4 regions of the Planococcus plakortidis genome follow, and region 1 is predicted to be linked to each of the others. Evidence: riboswitches for the same ligand, from Rfam matches in the RefSeq annotation. Region 1 holds a riboswitch; each other region holds the start of a gene.
The links. Region 1 has a riboswitch for thiamine pyrophosphate ahead of thiT (energy-coupled thiamine transporter ThiT). Riboswitches for the same ligand answer to the same signal wherever they lie in the genome.

Region 1 (5,982 bases):
CCTCCATTTGGACCGATACGGAGGCAATCAGCAAATCGTATAATTCACTCCACGCGTGATAGCCGTCGATGCCGAGCGATGTGATGAGCCCTTCTTCTTGCTCTGACAGCAGTCGTTTCGCTTCTTTGCGCCATTCGTCCAGGACGAAGGCGAATTCCTTCAAGTCCTCAGTCGAAAGCAGCTTTGACCAGACATTCGGGTCCGTTTCCATGAGCGCCTGTTTGAATTTCAAGAAAGCACTTTGGAAACGGGATCGCATCAATGCATGTTCACTTTGCAATAGTGCCGCTTTTTTATCTTCGGTGTTTTGCGCCATCAAGCAGCCGATAAACGCCCCGGCTTGGCGGAGATCTACGGATACATCACTCGTCTGTTCCAAGAACGCCGCCAAATGTGTTGCGTCGTCCGTTTGCTTCGGGACATCGAATGCGGCAGCGGCTTGTTCGAAATCGGCCAGCTTATTGCCTGTCGCCTCCAAGTGCGTCCTTAATTCGGTTGAATCGCTGCCCCCTGAAAATAAACGATCGAGATCCCATACTTCCGGATATGTATTCACCATCTTTTTCCCCCTGCAATCACGAATTTTCAAAATACATGAATAAGTATAACATCTCTCTCCCCATAACGGGAACGGCGACCGTCCTGTACTTTTCACGATATCGCCATTTTTCAAAAACTTCCTGCACTTTCTTGTTGGTCGTGCGGGCTAGCGAGTTTATACTGATATTTGAGGAGGGATTTCATATGATTCGCGTACTGCTGATGACATTGGCATTTATCGCCGTCGTCACCATGAATGCCTTGGCGAATATACTGCCGATCAACGGTCAGACTACCGGTGAAATCTCCAACCGTGTGCCGGTCCTCTTTACGCCGGCCGGTTATGCGTTCTCCATCTGGTCCGTTATATATATTTTATTGGCTATCTGGATCGTCGGTTTTTGGCTGCGCTTGAAAAAAGGCAAGCGCCCTTCAGCAAAAATGTCATTATATTTCATCTTGAGCGCTGTTTTCAATATCGCCTGGCTGCTCTGCTGGCATTATGAGTTGTTTATTTGGTCGATCGTTACAATGATTGCCTATCTATTGTCGCTGATCGCTTTGTATCTGGAATACGGAAACGGCGAACGGGGCTTTATGGAACGCTTGCCGGTTTCGGTCAATCTTGGCTGGATCAGTGTCGCGACCATCGCCAATATCAGTTATGTCCTGACCTTCTATAATTGGAGCGGCTGGGGCTTGAGCGATCAGTTATGGACAGTGATCATGCTGACTGTGGCGACCGCATTGGCGCTTCACATCCGTTTCCACCATTCGGACATTCCGCTGACCCTGGTCTTCATCTGGGCGTTCGTTGCCATCGCCGTTCGCCATGGCATGGACGAATTATTGGTCAGTACCGCAGCTTTGTTCTTAAGCGGCGTTTTACTGACCGGCATTCTGCTGATCAAGAAAAAGCCGGCAAAAACAGGTATGACGCCATAAAAAAACAACCATCGGCTGATGGTTGTTTTTTTATATTCGATGCTTTTATTTTTCAAGTTTCGTCAGCAAAACCGGTTCGCCTTTTGTGACGAGTACGGTATGCTCGATCTGCGCCACAAGCGATTGGTCCGGCGTGATAAAGGTCCAGCCATCCCCTGACTCGATGATGTGCTCGGCCTTTTGGGAAATAAACGGCTCGACTGCGAGCACCATGCCTTCTTTCAAGATCGTCGTCTCCCACGCATCGTAATAATTGAGGATATGCTGCGGCGCTTCATGAAGCGATTTCCCGACACCATGGCCCGTCAGGTTCTTGATGACGAACAAGCCTTGATCTTTTGCTTCACGCTCGACTGCCTTACCGATCTGGTTCAGCTTCGCCCCAGCCTTCACTTTTGTCATCGCGCGTTCAAAGGCGGATTCTGCTGCTTTGCAAAGCTTTTCTTTATCTTCATGGCCTTCCCCGACCACAAAAGAAATGCCGGTATCCGCAAAATAATCGCCAAACGAACCCGACACATCGATATTGACGATATCGCCGTCGTTGATGACGCGTTTCCCTGGAATCCCGTGCGCCACTTCTTCGTTGACGCTGATGCATGTATAGCCGGGGAAATCATATTCCGATTTCGGGGCAGAGACGCCGCCCCATTCTTTGAACAGGCGGCCGCCAAGTTCGTCGAGTTCTTTTGTCGTAATGCCCGGTTTTACGGCCGCTTTCATCGTTTCGCGGATTTCCGCCACCATTTGCCCGGCTTTTTTTAATCCTTCAATATCTTTTTCATTAGTCGCTATCATACTGACCCTTCTTTCAAACTATTCTATTTGAGCATTATAACATAGAATAAGTCGCTCTCGCCTCTCATACCTTTCGAGCATTTCCCATAAATAACCAAAAAAGAGCGCTCATTATTTTCTTTATCCATCAAAAAACCGCCTATCGCTAGGCGGTTTTGATCATGAATCCGGCTGTGTCAGCCGCGGCGCTGTAATGAACAGCAAAGAGCAAACAATCGCCGCGACAAGCGCTACGGGAATCATATAGGTTGCGTTGTAGACCGCTGAATAGATAAAGACATTGCCTTCAGCAAACATGCCGAAAAACAGGATACCCGTAATGACGTGGACTGTATAACGGAGAAATGAGCCGATCAATACGCCCAGCGCCACCATGGCAAAGACTTTCCCGGTCTTCTTCGACTGCACGGCTTCCATGTAACGGCCGCGCATCACCCCCGCTAAGCCGACAACGCCGTACGCCAATAAATAATCCAAAACGACTTGCATGACGACAAAGCCGAACGACAATGGCGCAACCGAGATGAAACCTGTAACGATCTGCAACAACCCGACGAGAAGCCCCGTGATAATCCCTGCCCCAACCCCTCGGCGGAAAGCCATCAACACAATCGGGATCATGACCAGGCTGACCGAACCGCCTTGCGGCATGCGAAAGGCGATAAAATCCAATACAAAGCCGAGAGCTGCAAAAATCGCAATCTCGACCATCAATAACACGCGTTTATTCCTCATTCAAACTGCCTCCTTTTGGATTTGCACATCACCAGAAGGACCGTTTTTCAATAATAAAAAACGGCGCCAGGACAGATCCTGGCGCCGCTCGGGCCGGTTTTCCATCCACATCCCTGCGCAAGCGTTAACTTACAGGTTCGAAGGGTAAGAACTTAATCGTTCACTCTCAGCCAAAGCTCCCCTTGTGGTGTATACAATTATTTCGCTATTATGTGTATTGTACACAACGCACACTTCGCTTGCAAGGCTGTTTCAGCAGGCTGGATTAGGGTAGTTAAAAACAAGCAAACTTTCTGGAAGGTGGTGGAGGCAGTTGGAAAACTGCCGATTCTATGATTGATTTATTGAAGGATTTGATCAAGATCGAAAGCGATACGAAAGAAGGCGCAAACGAAGCCTTGCTTTTCTGCTCTGCCTGGCTCAAGGCGAAAGGCGAAGAAGTGGAAGTGCATGATAACGACGGCTACTTGATGTTGACGGCATCTAAGGGGCAAGGTGCCGAAAAGATCATCTGGAACGGCCACGTTGACGTCGTGCCGGGACATAAAGAACAATTTTCCCCTATTGAAGAAGGCGATAAACTGTATGGCCGCGGATCCGCCGACATGAAAGCGGGCGTCGCTGCCATGATGCAAGCATTTGTTGACCTCGATGCTTCCGCCTTGCCGCGCGAAGTGCACCTGCATATTGTCACCGACGAAGAGATCGGCGGCCGCAATACATCGAAATGGCTGGTCGATCAAGGCCATTACGGCGATTTCGTCATTTGTGGCGAGCCGACCCATTTGAAGATCGGCTTGCAATCAAAAGGCATACTAAGAATGGACTTGACGTTTAAAGGCAAGCCAGCACATGGATCGCGCCCATGGGAGGGCATTAACGCCATCGAATCGGCGATGAAATTCCATGCCGGCATGAAGGATTTGCCGTTCCGCAAAGAATCGACGGAATACTATGAGCAGCCATCCGTCAACTTGCCGATCATCAACGCAGGCGACCGTTATAACGTGGTGCCGGAAATCTGCAAGATGTCCTACGATATCCGCTTCATGCCAGGACAGGATAAAGACGAGATCATCCGGCAAATGGAACAGCTGGCGGATACGCTCGAGCTCGACATGGAGTATAAAGCGAGCGGTTCGACCCCTGCATTGACGACGACGGACGATCACCCGTATATCCAGACCTTGATGAAAGCGGTCGAATCGACGCTCTCCGAACAGCCTGTACTGTTTGGGCAGCACGGTGCTGCCGATACCCGTTATTATGCCGAGAAAACCGGCGGGCAAGGCGCCATCGAATTCGGGCCGAGCGGAGATGACTGGCACGGTAATGCAGAATACGTTTCCATTTCAAGCGTCCATTCCTATAAGGATATATTGATCGCCCACGCCATGGCGCCTACCGATGTTTGAAATCAGTCCAAACCGGGAAAACTATACTAATCCTCAATACGATAAATGAATGGAGCGATATAATATGGCGATTGGAAGACTTGTCAGATCTGCGATTAAATACGGGCCGATTGCATACCCGATCATCCGCAAAGTGATGAACAACCGCAAAAAGAACAATACGGACAATGAAAGCGATGCACGCAACCGCAGCGACTCACGAAAGAGCCGCTGAACGATAAAAGGCCGGAGAAAATGAATCATTTTCTCCGGCCTTTTTATTGTTGATTTGAACTTTTAAACAAGCAGCAATGCCTGGCGGATCGCTAGAAAATCAAGCTTTTTGCTATCGGAAGGCTTGGCGGCAGAATCATCATCTGAAGCACCTTCCATTTCAGGCTCTTCTTCTGCCCCCTCGGCTTCACCTGATGGCTCTCCCTCTTCCTGCCCCTGCATTTGCTGGATTTCTTCGAAAGTTACAGGCGCCGGTTCCGGAAGCTCTGCATCTTCTACTTCAAAGCCTCCTGCATAATGTTCAAAGAAAGCGTTTGCCATCTCCTGATAACCAGCTATATTCGGATGGACGTCTCCTGAATTCGGAACGAGTTCCACGGCATCCTCACCGAAGCGCTCGGCTACATCGACAAATATTGCGCCTGTCCGTTCCGCTTCCTGCTTGAGAATGGCGTTCAATTGTTCCAGCTGCCCGGCCGTCCCTTGTTTTTGGCTGGCCCTTGCGTGCGGATACGCAAAATAATATCCCATGACATAGACTTCGGCTGATGGCGCCAACTCTTCTAACCCAGAAAGAATTTCCCTGACATTTTCACGGGCTGCGTTCAATGCATAATCTGCCTGGATCTCCTCGAAACTCAATGCGCCTTCAGCGGCGTTTGCTTGCACGAGGCGCAGCAAATCATTCGCTCCGGCAGAAACCGTAATGATATTCGCCGAACCCAGCAGTTCTTTGGCTTCGTCCGATTCGATACTGTCCAGGACGTCGCCCGCCGTGAAGCCAGGAAATGCCAAGTCTTTCGAATAGAACGCCAGCGGCTGGTTGCGCCCCAACTCCTGCGCAATCAAATCCGCATAGCCGCTGTCGATTGACCGGTTCGGCGTCTGGCCTGCCGCCAGTGAATCGCCGATGGCCACATAAACGGCAGGTGTTTGCGGCTCTGCAGATGCCGGGTTGCCAGCCAATAACAAAAGCCCTGCCGCTACCATGCTGATCGTCTTTTTCATATGCTCACCTCGTTAGAATGCCCAATTTCCTTTTCGGAAAATCGCTTCGGTCTTGCCGTCTTCCCTAATACCGTCGATGTCCATATCACTTGAGCCGATCATGAAATCCTCATGGACAATCGACGTATTCAATCCATATTCCTTCAATTGTTGACGGTCCATGTCTTTTCCGCCTTCGAGGCAAGTCGGATAGGAATCGCCGATAGCCAAATGATTCGATGCATTTTCATCGAACAAGGTATTATAGAACAAAATACCAGAATCCGATATGGGCGATTTAACCGGCACAAGTGCCACTTCCCCGAGATACGCCGCGCCTTCGTCGGCT
Region 2 (5,982 bases), 1.5 Mb from region 1:
TACAATAACCAAGGCGACATTTTGACAAACGCCCATGTCGTGCGCGATGCCACGTTTATCTCACTCGTCAACAGCGACGGCCAGGAATTCGCCGGCAAAGTGATCGGCATCTCGCTCGATGAGGATCTGGCGCTTGTGCGGGTTGAAGAACTCGCAGGAAAAGAGCCGCTCGAGCAGGAAATGGAACCCGTCGATATCGGCACGCCCGTCATCGCCATCGGCAGCCCTGAAAACGCGGCGAATACTGCGACGGAAGGGGTAATCACCGATACCGGCGTCGATTTCTCGGAAGTCTTCGTCTATACGGATCTGTATGAAATGAACGCCTTGATCAAGCAAGGATCAAGCGGCGGGCCGCTGTTGGATGCAAGTACCGGCAAAGTGCTCGGCATCAATTCGGTGATGCTTGAAGACAATCCCGAAATCGGCTATGCCATTCCGCTGTACTTGAAAAAGGACTTATTGGACACATGGGCGAACAACCCAGACCCGCTGCCCGACTCCCAATTGGTCGAACCGTCCGTGAAAGATGCATATTTTGACGAGGCCTTATTGTCGAGTTTCATCGAAGCTTATTACGATTTGCTGCCGTATTCGATGAATGACGAGGAGCTCAATTATTACTCAACGTATCTGATGCCGGGAAGCCAAGCCGTCGAAGCGGTGGACAGTGTCATACAGGAGTATTCCGAAGAGGGCCGCGTGTTCGATTCGGTTGTGCCGGAAGTCGGTTCCGTCGAAATTGAAGGCGACCGTGCATACGTCGAAGCAGGCGCGGTGTTCAATTATCACGAAGCGAATGGCGAAACCGGAACGATCGACCACCGGCGCCGCTACACCATCGTGATCGACGAGTACGGGGATTACCAGATTGAATATGTGGAAGAAATTTAGGGCCTCCATTTTGGAGGTTCTTTTTTTGAGTGGATTTTGAGTGGAGAGCTTGCGCTGCAACCGGACGCTTTCCGGAGGGCTCGCATTGAGCCGCTTCCCTCGCTTACGCTCAGTCCAGGGTCTCAATTGTCTCGCTATACCTCCCGGAGTCGCCGGTTTTCGCTGCAGCTCTAGTTTTAGAATGAAAACGAAATGCATTGTTCATTGAAGGCAGGGTGTGGGAAATGGAGACTTGCTTACAACAGGCAGACCATTGCAGTATTTCCTGAAAAATGTAGAAGTTTTGAGCTTGCGCTGAAGGGGCATGCTTGCCGAGGGGCGGGCGTCGAGCCCTTATGGCTGCGCCATATAGGTCTCGCCAGTCCCGCGCGATCCCTCCGGCGTCAGCCCCTTTCGCTGCAGCTCTAGTTTTAAAGTGAAAACGAAATGCATCGTTCATTGAAGGCCGGGTATGTGAAATAAATGCTTGCAAGCGGCAGAACAATACCATGGTGTCAGTAAATCGATTCCAAACCATTTTCACTTTCGACTACCTAAGAAAATAAACCGAAACGGACGAAATCGCAAAAACCATTCACCCAGTCACTTTCCTGTACAACGAAATCCAAAAGCAGCATCGCGCTTAAGAGGGAAAGCTCAACCCCAGGCTAGGCTGCGGATAACTAGTAGGTGAAAAGTGCAAGCTAATTCCAATTAAACAACAAAACTCCTGCCATCTTAATTTCGAAAAGTTTTGAATTCGCAAGCCAGCTATGTTATTCTATTGCCGACAATAAAAAAATATCGCTATTCCACTAGGGGAGCCATGTTGGCTGAGACGGACAAGAGTCCGGACCCTTTGAACCTGATCTGGATCATACCAGCGTAGGGAAGTGGGCGAATTGTGAGCCTTTCTCCAATTTCTTAAGCTGACCTTTATCGCCGCTTCCTTACCTGGGAAGCGGTGTTTTATTTTGCCCAAAAAAGGAGAGAGCGACATGACATTTTGTAAAGAAGTCCGGTTTGAATGCGCAGATTTATGGGACGCAAGTTTTGAACACCCGTTTGTGAAAGGCATCGCGAAAGGCGATTTGCCGCTTGATGTCTTCAAATTTTACGTCATGCAAGACGCCTATTACCTGACCCATTTCGCGAAAGTGCAGGCGATCGGTGCCACGAAAGCCAAAGATCTTAAAACCACACAGTCTTTCGCGCATCATGCCGAACAGACCTGTGCCGCAGAACTTGCGCTTCATGAATCGTTTATGGAATTGCTTGGGGTGACTGAAGAAGATTGGCAACTATTCGAACCGTCGCCGCACGCCTATGCGTACGTTTCGCATATGTACCGCTCGGCAGAAGGGGATTTGGCGGATGTGCTCGCAGCCTTGCTTCCATGTTATTGGCTTTATTACGAAATCGGTGAACGTTTGAAGACTGCAACGCCGGAAGAACCGATATTCCAGAAATGGATCGGCACATACGGCTCCGAATGGTTCGGGGAACTGGTCAATGAACAAATCGCACGCATGGACCGGTTGGCTGAAGGCTTGCCGGAAGAACGCCGCGAGGAATTGAAGACACGCTTCAGAAGGAGCAGCTATTACGAATGGCAGTTCTGGCAGCAGGCGTGGACGATGGAAACGTGGGAACTTCCTGCACAAGAGGAGAGTGTCCGCCATGCTTAGGGATTTACGCGCACGTAAGCCATTGATCCATTGCATCACCAATCACGTCGTCTCGAACTTTCAGGCAAATGGACTCCTCGCGCTCGGCGTCTCGCCGGTCATGGGCGACGAGCAACAGGAAGTCGCCGAACTCACAGGACACGCCGATGCCTTGTCGCTCAATATCGGCACGATCACGGAGCGCTCATTAGAAAGCATGCTCATCGCGGGACGCGCCGCAATGAAAAAAGGCATCCCGATTGTGTTGGATCCGGTCGGTGCCGGGGCCACAGCTTATCGCTTGCAGGCCGTGAAGCGATTGCTGACGGAACTCGATATCACGCTACTCCGCTGCAATGCAGGTGAACTCGCAGCTATCGCAGGAGCGGACTGGCAAGCGCGCGGTGTCGACGCAGGAGAAGGGCAAGGCGATTTGGAAGCTATCGCTAAACAAGTGGCTGATGAATACCAAACAATTGTCGCGGTAACAGGCACAAGCGATTTAGTGACAGATGGCGAAAGGACCGAGCACATCACAGGCGGAGACCCGTTGATGGCATCGGTCACGGGAATGGGTTGTTTACTCAGCGCAGTACTTGCGGCATTCTTGACGGACGAAGAATCTGTCGCGCTTGATGTGCTTGCCTATGGCTTGCAGCTGTATGCGAACGCAGGGAGCCGGGCAGCTAAAAGCGCACTCACGCCAGGCAGTTTCCAAATGGCATTTTTTGATGAACTATCCAAACAGGAGGCGGTTCTTTATGGAAACTAAAGCGCAAGTACTGACGATCGCCGGATCCGATTCAGGCGGCGGTGCAGGCATACAGGCCGATTTGAAAACCTTCCAGGAACTCGGCGCATTCGGCTGTTCAGTAGTAACGGCGGTGACTGCCCAAAACACATTGGGTGTCCACGGCATTTATCCTATGGACCGAAAAGCAGTGAATGAACAGCTCGATGCGATCGGGACGGACTTCGATATCCGCGCGCTCAAGACCGGCATGCTGTTTGATGCCGGCATCATCGAAGAAACAGCTCAAGGCATCAAGCGCTACGGCTGGGACAAACTCGTCATCGATCCCGTCATGATCGCAAAAGGCGGCGCTTCCTTATTGCAACAAGAAGCAGTGGAAGCCATCAAAACGATGCTCGTGCCGCTCGCTGCCATCATCACGCCGAATATCCCCGAGGCGGAAGTATTGAGCGGAATCGACATCACCGATGATGTATCGCGAAGAGAAGCGGCGGAAGCGATTCTATCGCTCGGCGCGAAAGCCGTGGTCATCAAAGGCGGCCATAGCAATGACCCTGATGTAGCGGAAGACTTTTATCTGGATCAGCAAGGCACGGTGCTCTTGCTGCGCTCGGAACGCCTCCAGACAAAACAGACGCACGGCACCGGATGCACGTTTTCAGCGGCGCTAACCGCCGAACTCGGCAAAGGCAAAGACGTAGAAGATGCTTTGTTCACCGCCAAGGAATTCATCCAGGCAGCTCTCGCATATCCGCTTGATATCGGCCATGGCCACGGCCCGACGCACCATGCCGCCTATAAGGAATTAGCCGTAAAGGAGGTGGTCCACCTTGTTCAGGAATCCAGCAATTTATTTTCTGATGGGTACGATAAACGCCGGTACTAAAGAGCCGCTCGCGCTGCTTGAGGAAGCACTTGAAGGCGGCATCACCCATTTCCAGCTGCGCGAAAAAGGGCGCGGGGCGTTGGCAGGCGATGAGCTTATGGAGTTTGCGGCCAAGTGCAAAAGCTTATGCCGTGAATACGCTGTCCCGATGTTCGTCAATGACGATGTCGACTTGGCTTGCACGATCGAAGCGGACGGCATCCATATCGGGCAGGATGATATGGACTGCGCACAGGTGAGAAAACGGATCGGCGCATCGATGGCACTTGGCGTCTCGGTACATTCCGTCAAGGAAGCGAATGGTGCGCTGACGTGCGGCGCCACCTATCTCGGCATGGGACCGGTATTCGGAACGCGCACAAAAAGCGATGCGAAACCGCCGGCAGGAGTCTCGGAAATCATCAAAGTGAAAACCCAATACCCGCATGTGCCGGTCATTGGCATCGGCGGCATCGAACCGGGCAACGCCGAAATGGTCTGGCGGGCAGGTGTTTCGGGCATCGCCGTCATTTCCTCGATCGCCCAGGCGCATGACGTCGCAGGGCAAATCGAACGATTCAAACAATCAATCCCTGGGAGGCGTGTCGGATGAATACGAGAAAACTCGTGCTTATGGCAATGTTCGTCGCACTCGCCGTCGCCGGATCGGCGTTCGTCTGGTTCCCGGCAGGCATCGCCCGCGCGTACCCAGTGCAGCATGCCATCAATGTCATCGCGGCCGTCGTCTTTGGCCCAGGCCCCGCGGTAGTCATCGCCCTTCTGACCGGCGCGGTGCGCGTCTTGACCGGGACCGGCTCGCTGCTCGCGTTCCCGGGCGGCATGATCGGCGCATTGCTTGCCGGACTGTTTTACCGTTACAGCGGTCGCCTCGGTTTTGCGGCAGCGGGTGAGATCCTTGGAACCGGCATCATCGCCTCGCTCGTCGCGGTGCCTTATGCGCGCATTCTCATGGGAACCGAAGTCGGCGCCTTGTTCTTCATGCCGCCCTTTCTCGTATCGAGCATCAGCGGGGCAGTGCTTGGCGTAGTATTAGTGTACCGTTTGGAGAAAACGAAAAGCAGTAAATTATTGGCGTGAAAATAAGGGTCGGCTCACAAAGCCGATCCTTATTTCAGTGTGTTGAATAAGTTTATTAGCCAGTTATTAATTTATAGGTAATCATCTTTTCAACTTACAAAAATCAATGACCTATCTAAGTATTTGGAGAAGCGTTCGCTCGTGACCCCTTCTGCTCAGTAATGTTGCGCATTACTTTCGCAAAGATAAGTTCTCCCGTAGGTCGACCTTATCTTTCCTGTGGAGCAGCGTAAGCGACGAGATGACCGAGACCCCGCAAGAAATGAATGAGCGAAGCTTAGCGGAGCGCATTCATTTGCGACGCATCTGCAACGCAGATGTGAGAGCAAGCGGGTTTTCTGCGATGCTTGAACGCAGTGAGAGTTGAGCACAAGGGTTTCAAAGCGGCTGAGGAGGCTTGGGCGCGAGCCCACGGAGTCGTGCGATAAGCTTCGGAAAATACGGCTCCCTACCTTTCCCAAAATGCTGATTCTTATTTAGGTTGAAATCTCTCAACTTGAACTAATAAAACGATTAGAGTATTATTAGTTTTCGTGAAGGGGGTTCGGCTGTGAAAAATCGGATTATACAGGCGTTTATCGAAGAAACGAGAAACAACGGCATCAAATTTACAATGGATGATTTGGCGAAACGGCTCGGCATCAGCAAACGCACCTTGTATGAGAACTTCTCATCCAAGCTGGAAATCCTGGAAACGATCATCGACCAGGCTTTTTCAGAGTACG
Region 3 (5,982 bases), 1.6 Mb from region 1:
TGAAGTCTTTGAAGAAGCTCCAGCCATTTTCCTGGGTTTCCGCTTTTTCGTACATGCCATTTTCGATGCTGATGAAAACATCGGCGATGACGCCATAAGCTTCTGCCCAAGCGTTGATGATGTCGTCTGTCGCTGCATCGCCGAGTACTTCTTTGATCGCCTTCAAAAGATATTCACCGACGATTGGATAATGTTCCGCTTTGACGCCGAGGCTCACGTGTTTGTGGGCGATCTGTTCGACGGCTGGAAGGATCGCTTCCAAATTATCGATATGGACAGCAGCCGCATATACTGTATTGGCAAGCGCTGTTTGCTGGCGCCCTTGTTTTTGGTTGGCTTGGTTGAAGATATTTAAGAGTTCTGGATGGGCTTCGAACATATTGCTGTAAAAAACGGTCGTGATGGTTTTACCGTGTTCAGCTAATACAGGGGCGGTGGATTTGACGATTGTTCTTGTTTGTTCGGATAACATAGTCAATCTCTCCTTTTGTTTTCTATAGTCCCACTATAACCTGAAAAAGTGTTTAAAGATATATTTAAAATACATCTTTAAAATTTAGACACATTTCATTTCACAGAAAAGTCACACATGGAATATTGGCGCAAAAAGCCTGGATTCCGCAGATGCGTTTCCTTTCCAGAAATTCAGGCGGCGAGTATAATGGACGTGCAGGGAAGGTGAGACCAATGAGGTTAACGATGTATACGGATTATTCATTGCGTGTACTCATTTATTTAGGAACGAAAGAAGACGGCAAGTTGACCACCATACAGGAAATTTCCGACGCTTATCATATATCCAAGAACCATCTGATGAAAGTGACCTTTGAACTCGGCAAAGCGGGATTCATTGAAACGGTCAGGGGCAGGGGAGGCGGCATTCGCTTGGCGGACCGCCCTGAGAATATCAATGTCGGGACGGTCGTCCGTCGAATGGAAGAAGACTTCCACTTGGTGGAGTGTTTCAGTTCGGAGACCAATACATGCCCGATTTCCCCTATTTGCGGGTTGAGGGGAGTGCTCGGCAAAGCATTGCATGCCTATTTGGCAGTATTGGATGAATACAATCTGCAAGATCTTCTATTTAATAAAGATGCATTGCGCGAGTTGTTGCGCACATGAAAAAGCCTCCGGTACCGGAGGCTTTTTGTTTACAGTTCAATTGTTTGGGGATCTTTGCCTTTGCGGTTCATCAAGCGCACACGAGTCGGCGTGATCGCCAGGATGATCAAGTTCGGGTCTTCAGGGCCGTCGAACCAGCCGGTCAAGTGCTCATTCCATACTTTATCGATCAGCTCACGGTCATCCCGCAGCGACATTTGCCCTTCGATTTCGAGAAAGCTATCGCCTACGCCTTCACCCTCGTAACCTAGCAGGATGTGTGCGTTCGGGTTCTTCTCCAGTTCATCGACTTTCTGCGTCTGCTTGCTTGTCGCCGTGTATAAAGTGAATTCATCGTTAAAGAAAGTCATGTAACGGGAGTGCGGTTTGTTGTCTTTAATGGTTGCCAAGGTCCCGATCATGCTGTCTTCCAATATTTTTAAGGCTTGTTGTTTCAGTTCTTCTTGTGCCATCCAACTCTCTCCTTTGCAGTGGTATTATCTACCGATAAGCTGCGGGCCAGGAGCCTGCAGATTGAATCATTCAGGATGTTTTTCCTCACTCGCTGAATCATCTTTAGTGTCACGGGGATTTTTCTCGTCTTTCATGTCCTGCTTCAAATCTTCCAAAGGGATGGAATCCACGTTCATTTCTTCTTCGTGCATCTCTGTCATGGTTTCTTTATCGGTTTTGATTTGTTCAGGATTGTCCATTGGAGCCCCGTCGTTCGACTTTCGTTCCTTTTCGTTGAAACGGTCTTTTTCTGCCATTGTTAGCACCTCTCCTTTAGCGTTCTTGTTTATCTATTCCTTAATTGAAACGCTTTAAAACATTCAAACTTGATGGGGGTTACGGGCTCGCGTATGATGAATCCATAGGACTAATTAGGGAGGATGGCTATACGATGACGCAACAAACGAAGGTTAACGTGGGCGGATTGGATTTTGAATGGGACCTCACGGAAGGGCGCTTCCTCTTTGAAGGCCAGAATTCGGTGCTGTTTTGGACTTCCACTGCAATGAAAATGTTTTTTGATTCGATTGAGGAAATCTCCGGGGAAGAGGCGGCAGCTGTCGTTTTGGAATCGACAGGGTATCGGCAAGGCCAGGTAGTGGGGGATTACTTCCACAAAATGGGCGGGGTCTCCGTTCTGAGAGCTTCTGAACTCATCACCAATACATATGCATCAGCCGGATGGGGAGTGGCAACGATCCATAATCTGGACGTCGAAGCCGGGACTTTGGAAGTGACGCTGAAAAACAGCTGGGAATATCAAATCAATGTGGCACAAGGAAAAAAGATCGGCGGCAGTTTTTTGCCTGCCCATTATGCAGGGATCTTCAGCTCGCTTTTGGGCCGCAACATTTGGTATGAAGTTGTCCATTCTCAGATCGAAGGACATGAAGGATGCCTGATCCGTTATTTCCCATCGGACGAGACGATTGAAAAAAATATCCATTCACTGGCACGCCGCAAGGAATCCGAAAAAATCCGCGAACTTGAACAGCTAGTGGACGAAAAGACGGCGGATCTCCATGACATGATTCGTGAACTTTCTTCTCCTCTGATCCCGGTGCTCGAAGATATCGTCGTCGTACCGCTTCTTGGCCGCTACGACGAAGCGCGTGCTGAAGAGCTGTTGTTCAAGACGCTTGAAAATTTGCCGAAATACAAAGCGCGCTATTTGCTGCTTGATTTGACCGGGCTGAATGAAAGCTTCAACCAGCATGCCGCGATGCTCATCGAAAAACTGGGTTCTGCCGCCGGTTTGATTGGCACAAAGACCGTACTGGCCGGTATTTCACCGCATACCAGCATGACGATCACAGAAGCGGGTGTGGATCTTTCGGGGTATGAATGCTTCCGTACCCTTCAGCACAGCATCCATTTCGCTTTAGCGCAAAATGGCAAGACCATCATCTGATGTAAAACTCTTCCTATCCATCCGACGGAAAAGGAGAGTTTTATTTGTTATAAATTTAAATAAATGGATGAAAATGAAAGAAAAATTATTTTGTATATTGAGATTTCTTAAGGACAATGTTAAGCTCAAGGAGAACTATACATAGCTGACCACTGGGGGAGCCGGGATTGACTGGCTGAGACGGGCGAATGCCTGGACCCCTTGAACCTGATCTGGACCATGCCAGCGTAGGGAAGTGGTACGTATGCTTCCACTTGCCTGCATACACCGCTTCCCCATGGGAAAGCGGTGTTTTTTTATGGGCTTAGGAGTCATGCATAAGCTGAGAGGAGTTGAGACATTTTGGAGGAAACATGGGGCTATATGGAGTCGGGGCTTTGCACGCCGGCCTACAATATGGCAATGGATGAAGCATTGATGAACTGGCAGCGCAAGACGGGCATGAAACCCACCCTCCGGTTTTACGGATGGGCGCCAGCTGGGATATCAGTGGGATTTTTCCAGAAATTGAACGGCAGCATCGATCTCGAAAAAGCTGCGCAAATGGGCGTACCCTTGGTCAGGAGGCAGACCGGCGGAAAAGCCGTGCTGCACGACCAGGAATTGACTTACAGCATAGTGATTCCGGAGCATCATCCATCCATGCCGAAGTCAGTGAAAGAAGCGTATTTGGTCATTTCCCGCGGCTTGCTCGAAGGCTACCGGAACTTAGGGATTCATGCACAATTAGCTGCTGAATCTAAGCGGCCGAAAGAATCTTCGGCGGTATGTTTTGAAGAACCATCCTGGCATGAACTGACTGTTGAAGGCAGGAAAGCGGCAGGAAGCGCACAGACAAGAAAACAAGGCATCATTTTGCAGCACGGTTCGATTCCGCTGCAGTTGGATGAAAAACGTTTGTTCGAATTGTTCGTCTACCCGAGTGAATCGGTGAAGGAAAGGGCGCGCCAAGCTTTCCGCACACGCGCTGTCGCGATCAACGAGCTCATGCCAGAACCGGCAAGCTTAGAAAAAGTGCAGCAGGCATTCAAGGCTGGATTTGAAACGGGGCTTGGCATCCGTCTGGAAAAATTCGAACCGCCAGCTGAATTGCTGGAAGAAGTACGTGTGCTCGAAGCCAAATACGCGAGTGAAGAGTGGAACTACCGACGAGAAGAGAAAGGGGAACTTATGCGATGACAAAAACCAAGCAGCGTGAACGTAAACCCGAATGGCTAAAAGTGAAATTGAACACGAACGAAACCTATAATGATCTGAAGAAATTGATGCGTGAGAAAAATTTGAACACGGTATGCGAAGAAGCAAGATGCCCGAATATCCACGAATGTTGGAGCGAGCGCCGCACTGCGACTTTCATGATCCTCGGGATACATGCACAAGAGCGTGCCGGTTCTGTGCCGTCAAGACCGGCTTGCCGAACGAATTGGATTGGGGCGAGCCGGAGCGCGTAGCCGAATCGACGGAAATCATGAACTTGAAGCATGTCGTCGTGACAGCGGTAGCGCGTGATGATTTAAAGGACGGAGGCGCTGCAGTCTTTGCAGAGACGGTGCGTGCCATCCACCGGAAAATGCCGGAAACGACTGTCGAGATTTTGCCGTCCGATATGAAAGGCGATTACGAAAGCCTGCATATGTTGATGAGCAGTGAACCGGATATCTTCAACCACAATATCGAAACGGTGCGCCGCCTGACGAAACGCGTCCGGGCGAGAGCGACATATGACCGTTCCCTGGAATTGCTGAAGCGGGTTAAGGAAATCGCGCCGCATGTGCCGACAAAATCGAGCATCATGGTCGGGCTTGGGGAAACGAAAGAAGAGATCATCGAAGCGATGGATGATTTGTTGGCACACAACGTCGACATCATGACAATCGGCCAATATTTGCAGCCGACATTGAAACACCTGGACGTCGTCCGTTATTACCATCCGGATGAATTCCAGGAATTGAAGGAAATCGCGCTCTCAAAAGGATTTAAGCATTGCGAAGCTGGCCCGATGGTGCGTTCTTCCTACCATGCAGATGAACAAGTGAACGAAACCGCTGTGCAGAAACGCATTAAATACATGAAAGGCGTCGAATCGACAGGCGCAAAAATCGATCGCATCGAATTTTAACGGATAGAGCCAGGCATGGCTGAAAACCATCCTCTGATAAAGAAAAAAGCAACCATGATGCGGTTGCTTTTTCTAGGCTATCGAGAAAGATAAGAAGTCGTATTTTCCGAAGCTTATCGCTCGCTTTCCGTGGGCTCGCGCCCAAGCCTCCTCAGTCGCTTCGCGCCTTGCGGGGTCTCGGTCGTCTCGCTGATCCACAGGAAAGATAAGGTCGACCTACGGGAGACATTATCTTTGCGAAAGTAATGCGCAGCATTATTGAGCAGAGGGGTTTACGAGCGAACGCTTCTCCAAATACTTAGTTTGACCACTGATTTTTGAATGTTGTAAAGATATTCTCCTTTTAATTCGTAATGGGTTAATGGACTTCTTCAACACTCTGAAAAAAGCAACGGCATGATGCCGTTGCTTTTTCCAGGCTGTCGAGAAACCTCGGCAGCTTTTTTGCGTTTCGCTCCAGTCGGACGCTTTCCGCGGGCGCGGCCTCAGCCGCTTCGTCGCTGACGCTCCTGCAGGGTCTTCGGCTCGCGCTGTTTCCGCAGGAGTCGCCGGCTTCCGCTTCACTGTCGGTATTTTTGACTACTCAATTTCAGCGAATCGGATAGGGGAACCCGATTATTTGGCGATTTTGGCGACTTCCACAATCACTTGAGTCGCTTTTTCCATGTTTTCAGCGGAAATAAACTCAAATTTGCCGTGGTAGTTTTCGCCGCCCGTAAAGATGTTCGGCGTCGGCAAGCCCATATAGGATAATTGGGATCCATCCGTGCCGCCGCGAATAGGCAGGATGGCGGGAGCGATGTCCAATGTTTTCATCGCTTGTTCGGCTTGGTCGACG
Region 4 (5,982 bases), 630 kb from region 1:
ATAATGAATGACCTTTTAAGATTTGGAAGTCTTACGTAGTTGAAACTATATTCAATAAGATGATAGGGATTTTAGGGCAGAAAGAGAATCTAATGCAATGACCAAAATTATGGGGGCTGAAGATGAAACGCAATATGCATTATGAACTTACAAGCATGGCGGATACGCCTGAAACATTTTCTTACGCAGATGACTATGCGTTTTGGATACTGATGATCGAGCATTTCTTTGGGTATGCAGATTCATTTGAGATCCAGTGCTGGAAAGAAGAAACGGCAAAATTCGAAGATATTATAAACGAATTGCCGAATGTAGAACATGATGATGGCCATTTGCTTATTGCAAATGGGCAATTAAATGAAAAAGCGAAAGAATTCATTCTTACGCGTTCTCTTGATGCAAATCGCAGGCTGAAGTGGTTCTCTGTATTTCTGGAAAGACAGGGGGAAACACTATTCTCTTCTGAACATTATGGAATGGAATTAATCGGTTACGAGTTAAACCTAGAACAAATAGCCTTTTTAGAAAAAGTTCTTCCTGGAGATGTTCGTAAGTTTGAGTGGTGAATGTAAAAAAACTTGAACAAAAGCTTTCCGAAATATGATTTTAATCGCCGATTTCTATAGTACAGAAATGCTGTGAAACTTTTCAGTTGCATTTATCCTGCAGCGGGTTTATATTGTGTGAGGCATCAATTAATGAGGGGTCAATTAATATCCTTTAAAACAATTAAGAGAGAAAAAGGAGCAATTCGTCATGCATACACTGCAAAATAAGAAAACCAATGATTTCAATGAAATCGTCAACGGACGCCGTTCCATAAAACACTACAATCCGACGGTGAAAATCAGCCGCGAGGAAATGACGGAAATCCTGGAGCAGGCAACGAAAGCGCCTTCTTCCATCAATATGCAGCCATGGAGGTTTGTCGTCATTGACAGCCCAGAAGGAAAAGAAAAGCTCGCGCCGCTTGCATCATTCAATTTAGATAAAGTCATGAGTTCTTCCGCAGTCATCGCGGTGTTCGGGGACCGGAAAAATTATGAATACGCAGAAGAAATTTACAGCAAGGCGGTCGAACACGGCTACATGCCGGAAGACGTAAAAGACTTCCAGCTCAATTATTTCAAGCCGATGTATGAAGGCATGTCCGCTGATCAGATGAAAGACATCGTGATGCTCGACTCAGGGCTTGTCTCCATGCAATTGATGCTCGTTGCCCGTGCATTCGGCTACGACACCAACCCAATCGGGGGCTATGATAAGGAGAAAATCGCTGAAACATTCGGCTTGGAAAAAGAGCGTTATGTACCGGTTATGCTCTTGACGATCGGTAAAGCCGCGAGCGAAGGCTTCCAGTCGTACCGCTTGCCGGTCGACACAATCACGACGTGGAGCTGATCCCGCCACCTTTTAAGTACGGAGGGCTTATGTAATATATTTGACTGGTCAATTTATAGTAGGTGTAATCATCAATTGACTTTATCGATCATTTAGGAGGTTTGCTAATGCCGTGTTCATTTTCAAAGCAGGAACAAGTGCTGCACCAGTTTAAAGGCCTGACCAATCAAATCAGCCCGAAGTTCGAGCGCTGCACGGGTATCAGCGCGTCGCGTTATGAGTTATTGTCGCAGCTTTATAAAGTGGACGAAATCAATCAGTCGACGCTGCAAAAATTGGTCAATATCGATAGCGCCGCGGTGACGCGCCACTTGAAACAACTAGAAACGAGTGGCATGGTCACAAAGCGCAGAAATCCAGAGGACAATCGCGTAATCTTTGTCAGCCTAACCGATGAAGGCCGCGAGCGCATCGTCGAATACCGCAAAGAAAATACGGGCTTCATCAAGCAAATGCTCCATGATTTTACCGCTGAGGAAGTGGATGCGCTTAGCGATATGCTGAGGCGCATGCAAGACAATATCGTAGATTATTAAAAATACACATTAAAGGATGGCGAAATCACATGATGATTATCCACGCACATTTGCAAGTGAAACCGGACCAGAAGCAAGCTTTTTTAAACGAAAGTAAAATCCTGATCGACGCGTCGCGTCAAGAGCGAGGCAATGTTCAATACGATTTGATGAAATCGGTAGAGAAGGACGGCCATTTCACGATGGTTGAAGTATGGGAAGATGCGCAAGCGATCGAAGCACATAACGCGAGTAAGCATTTTACGGCTTTTTCTAAAAAAGCGGCTGGGTTCATGAGCGCACCGATGGAACTCAAAGTTTATAGCGGTGAAGCTGTCCCAATGTAAGGAAATCTTGTTTGTTCAACCGAGATGTTAGACAGAGCTTGAACATCTCGGGCAATTGTGACAAGATAGTCTTTGAAAGACAAATGCTAATTTCATAAAACACATGTGGGGGAATCGGTGTTGCCGATTGAGAGAATATCCGTGAGATATTGACCCTTGGAACCTGAACTGGCTAATACCAGCGGAGGGAACATATTCAAATCGGTCTATTCTGCGATGATATGCGCCCAAGGTTTCCATAACCTTGGGCGCTTTTTTTGTATCCGCAATTGGATATGTCCCCTGATTCAGCTCCTGAAATCATTTTTTATGGATCTATTCAGAGGGGGAAACAACATGAAAAAATGGACGATTGCCATCGCGCCGGTATTGCTGATGGCGGCATGCACGGACGAAGCGGAAAATCCGGGCAGCGATGTGGCGAATGAACAACAGGGATTACAAGAAGTGACGATGGTCTTGGATTGGACGCCGAATACTAATCATACCGGGTTGTATGTGGCACAGCAAAAGGGCTATTTTGAAGAGCAAGGGCTCGATGTAGAAATCATTTTGCCGGGTGAAGCGGGCGCCAATCAATTGGTCGCTTCCAAGCAGGCGGAATTCGGCATCGGGGCACAGGAAAGTTTGACGGAAGCGAGAGTGCAGGACATCCCGATCGTTTCAATCGCGGCGCTCATCCAGCACAACACCTCCGGATTTGCATCGCCTAAAGACAAAGGCATTGAGTCGCCAAGTGATTACGAAGGGAAAACCTACGGCGGATGGGGCGCGCCGGTCGAAAAAGCGGTGCTTGGGTCCATCATGGAACAAGACGACGCCGATGTGGAAAACGTCGACATCGTCAATATCGGCAATAGCGACTTTTTCACAGCCGTCGAGCGCGATATCGATTTTGCGTGGATCTATTATGGCTGGACGGGCATTGAAGCAGAGTTACGCGGCGATGAGTTGAACATGCAGTATTTGACCGATTACTCGGACAAACTGGATTATTACACTCCGATCCTGATGACCAACGAAGACATGATTGCAGAAGATCCGGAAACGGTGCGTGCATTCACCAAAGCGGTGTCGCAAGGCTATGAATTCGCCATCGATGAGCCGGAACAAGCAGCGGACATCCTCATCGAGTCGGTACCGGATTTGGACCCGGAACTGGTGAAAGCGAGCCAGGAATGGCTGTCGCCGAAATATCAGGACGATGCGCCGCAATTCGGCGAACAACAAGAGCAAGTGTGGGCGGATTATGCAGCCTGGATGTTCGACAACGGCTTGTTGGATGAGGAACTGGACGTTGAAGAGGCGTATACCAACGAATTTTTACCGGAGGGGGAAAACTGATGGCCAATGCACTCTTAAGTATTCAAATCATCCCGAAAACGAAAAACGGGGAAAACGTCATCCCGTATGTGGACAAAGCGATCGCCGTCATTGAAAAGTCAGGCGTCCCGTACCAAGTCAATCCATTGGAGACGACGATGGAAGGTGATCTGGCGCAGTTATTTTCAATCGTCGAAGAAATGAACGAGGCGATGATCGAAAACGGCAGCCCGAACGTCATCTCCCAAATCAAAGTGCTGTATCAGCCGAGCGGCGCATCGATGGATAAATTGACGGAGAAATACCGGCCGTGATGATTGTGCGAAAAGGATGGAGACCGGTTCTGGTCCTCATCCTTTTATTGATCATCTGGCAAGTGCTGGTGCCGCTGTTTGAAGTGCCGGACTGGCTACTTCCGACCCCTTATCAAATCGGGCTGGAAGCGGTAAACAGTTGGCCGAATTACAGCGGTCATTTGTTTTCGACGATCCGGTTATCGATTCTCGGCTTTTTCATCGGATCGTCGATCGGGCTCGGCGTCGCGATGCTCCTCCATCTCGTGCCGAAACTGCGGGAGACCTTTTATCCTTTGCTGATTTTATCGCAAAATATCCCGATTATCGTTTTGGCGCCGCTGTTGGTCATTTGGTTCGGCTTTGGCTTATTGCCGAAACTAATCATTATCATTCTCGTATGCTTTTTCCCGATCACCATCGCGGCACTTGATGGGTTCAGGCAGACGAGCGGCGAGTTGCTGCATTATATGAAAATGGCCGGAGCTAACAGACGCCAGATTTTTTGGAAGCTCGAATGGCCGCATGCGATGCCGTCGATCTTTTCAGGCTTGAAAATTGCGGCGACCTATAGCGTCATGGGCGCTGTCATTTCTGAATGGCTCGGGGCGCAGGAAGGCATCGGCGTCTATATGACGCTCGCTTCTTCTTCGTTCAAGACGACGCAAGTATTTGTCGCGATCCTGTTGATCATGTGTTTGAGCATGCTATTTTTTGCGGCGATCGTGTTACTCGAAAAGCGGGTCATCCGCTGGAAAACGAGCGGAGGAGGAAATTCGAATGGCTGAATTGGCGATTGAACAATTGACGAAAATCTTTGACGGGACCGAAGTGCTGAAGGAGTTATCATTGAATATAGCAGAAGATGAATTTGTTGCCGTGCTCGGCCCTTCCGGCAGCGGCAAAAGCACCTTGTTCCATTTGATTGGCGGGCTCTATGAACCGGATGCAGGAGCGATCTTGTTGGACGGCGAGAACATCAACGGCCAAAAAGGATCTGTCAGCTATATGCCGCAAAGCCCATCCCTATTGCCTTGGCGCACCGTACTGGACAATGTTTTGTTAGGAGCTGAAATCGCCGGGCATAAAGATCGTCAAGCAGCCATTCAAATGATGGGAAAAGCAGGACTTTCGGGATACGAACAATCCTATCCGCATCAATTGTCGGGCGGCATGAAGCAGCGCGCCGCCTTTATCCGGAGCCTCTTGAGCCCACAGCCGCTTATCTTGCTAGACGAACCGTTTTCCGCGCTGGACGAATTCACCCGTTCGGAGATGCAAAAATGGCTGCTGGATATCTGGCAGCACGATAAACGATCGATTCTTTTCGTCACCCATAATATTGATGAAGCTTTGTTTCTCGCAGACCGCATCCTCGTGCTGTCGGAAAAACCGGCACAAGTCGTCACCGAATTCAAGGTGGAATTCGAACGGCCGAGGGCAGAAGCACTCACTTTAAGCGAAGAGTTTCTTCAATATAAGAAGGACATATACAAAGTATTGAAGAAAAGGACAATGGAAGAAACAATGGGATCATAGCAAGAGCCAGAGGGAGGGGCAGCGATGGACACGTGGTTTGGCCCGAGATCCGATTATCCGTTCGAACTTTTTTCCGTTAGTCATTTGGCTGTATTGGGAATCGCCTTCTTAGGCTTTCTTTGCTTGGTTCTCCTGAAAGACAACCTATCCACCAAAGACGCTTTATTCCAACAATTGCGCTGGCTATTATTTGCTGCGTTGCTAATCTCTGAAGTGTCATATCAATATTGGGCCATCAGCCACGATTATTGGAGTTTCAACCGCTATATGCCACTCCACCTATGCGGTGTGGCTTCTATCACTGCCATGCTCGGCTTAGTGACTTTACATCCATTTTGGATCCGCGTGTCGTTTTTCATCGGCATCGTCCCGGCGGCTCTTGCCTTGGTGACGCCCGATATGCCATACGATTACCAACATTACCGGTTCTGGAAGTTTTTTGTCCACCATACGGCCATCGCCTGGGCCTGTTTGTTTTTAGCTTTGGCTAAGCCAAGTGCACTCACTTGGCGTTCGGTGTTCTCAGTTTATGGCCTGTTGCTCCTTTATGCAGCATGCATCGGG

Region 2: it holds a riboswitch for thiamine pyrophosphate, as region 1 does, so the genes downstream of both, tenA (thiaminase II) here and thiT (energy-coupled thiamine transporter ThiT) in region 1, are expected to answer to the same signal.
Region 3: it holds a riboswitch for thiamine pyrophosphate, as region 1 does, so the genes downstream of both, BBI15_RS13405 (lipoate--protein ligase family protein) here and thiT (energy-coupled thiamine transporter ThiT) in region 1, are expected to answer to the same signal.
Region 4: it holds a riboswitch for thiamine pyrophosphate, as region 1 does, so the genes downstream of both, BBI15_RS08245 (ABC transporter substrate-binding protein) here and thiT (energy-coupled thiamine transporter ThiT) in region 1, are expected to answer to the same signal.

The regions. Positions count from the first base shown of each region.
Region 1 is NZ_CP016539.2:997,046-1,003,027, reverse strand. It holds gene BBI15_RS05035 (M3 family oligoendopeptidase) at 1-559, opposite strand, end outside; gene BBI15_RS05030 (tryptophan-rich sensory protein) at 745-1,485, shown strand; gene map (type I methionyl aminopeptidase) at 1,531-2,283, opposite strand; gene thiT (energy-coupled thiamine transporter ThiT) at 2,443-3,018, opposite strand; TPP riboswitch at 3,112-3,211, opposite strand; gene BBI15_RS05015 (M20 family metallopeptidase) at 3,351-4,433, shown strand; gene BBI15_RS16525 (hypothetical protein) at 4,498-4,647, shown strand; gene BBI15_RS05010 (SGNH/GDSL hydrolase family protein) at 4,710-5,654, opposite strand; gene BBI15_RS05005 (aminopeptidase) at 5,667-5,982, opposite strand, start outside.
Region 2 is NZ_CP016539.2:2,461,271-2,467,252, reverse strand. It holds gene BBI15_RS12475 (S1C family serine protease) at 1-894, shown strand, start outside; TPP riboswitch at 1,681-1,782, shown strand; gene tenA (thiaminase II) at 1,872-2,561, shown strand; gene thiM (hydroxyethylthiazole kinase) at 2,554-3,312, shown strand; gene thiD (bifunctional hydroxymethylpyrimidine kinase/phosphomethylpyrimidine kinase) at 3,302-4,180, shown strand; gene thiE (thiamine phosphate synthase) at 4,155-4,772, shown strand; gene thiW (energy coupling factor transporter S component ThiW) at 4,769-5,257, shown strand; gene BBI15_RS12440 (TetR/AcrR family transcriptional regulator) at 5,808-5,982, shown strand, end outside.
Region 3 is NZ_CP016539.2:2,683,492-2,689,473, reverse strand. It holds gene hmpA (NO-inducible flavohemoprotein) at 1-472, opposite strand, end outside; gene BBI15_RS13425 (RrF2 family transcriptional regulator) at 688-1,122, shown strand; gene BBI15_RS13420 (pyridoxamine 5'-phosphate oxidase family protein) at 1,152-1,574, opposite strand; gene BBI15_RS13415 (hypothetical protein) at 1,641-1,871, opposite strand; gene BBI15_RS13410 (STAS domain-containing protein) at 2,006-3,025, shown strand; TPP riboswitch at 3,170-3,276, shown strand; gene BBI15_RS13405 (lipoate--protein ligase family protein) at 3,365-4,204, shown strand; partial or broken gene lipA (lipoyl synthase) at 4,201-5,144, shown strand; gene pepT (peptidase T) at 5,760-5,982, opposite strand, start outside.
Region 4 is NZ_CP016539.2:1,625,881-1,631,862, forward strand. It holds gene BBI15_RS08225 (hypothetical protein) at 123-566, shown strand; gene BBI15_RS08230 (nitroreductase family protein) at 757-1,401, shown strand; gene BBI15_RS08235 (MarR family winged helix-turn-helix transcriptional regulator) at 1,509-1,937, shown strand; gene BBI15_RS08240 (putative quinol monooxygenase) at 1,967-2,263, shown strand; TPP riboswitch at 2,361-2,470, shown strand; gene BBI15_RS08245 (ABC transporter substrate-binding protein) at 2,600-3,607, shown strand; gene BBI15_RS08250 (thiamine-binding protein) at 3,607-3,900, shown strand; gene BBI15_RS08255 (ABC transporter permease) at 3,900-4,667, shown strand; gene BBI15_RS08260 (ABC transporter ATP-binding protein) at 4,660-5,418, shown strand; gene BBI15_RS08265 (YwaF family protein) at 5,443-5,982, shown strand, end outside.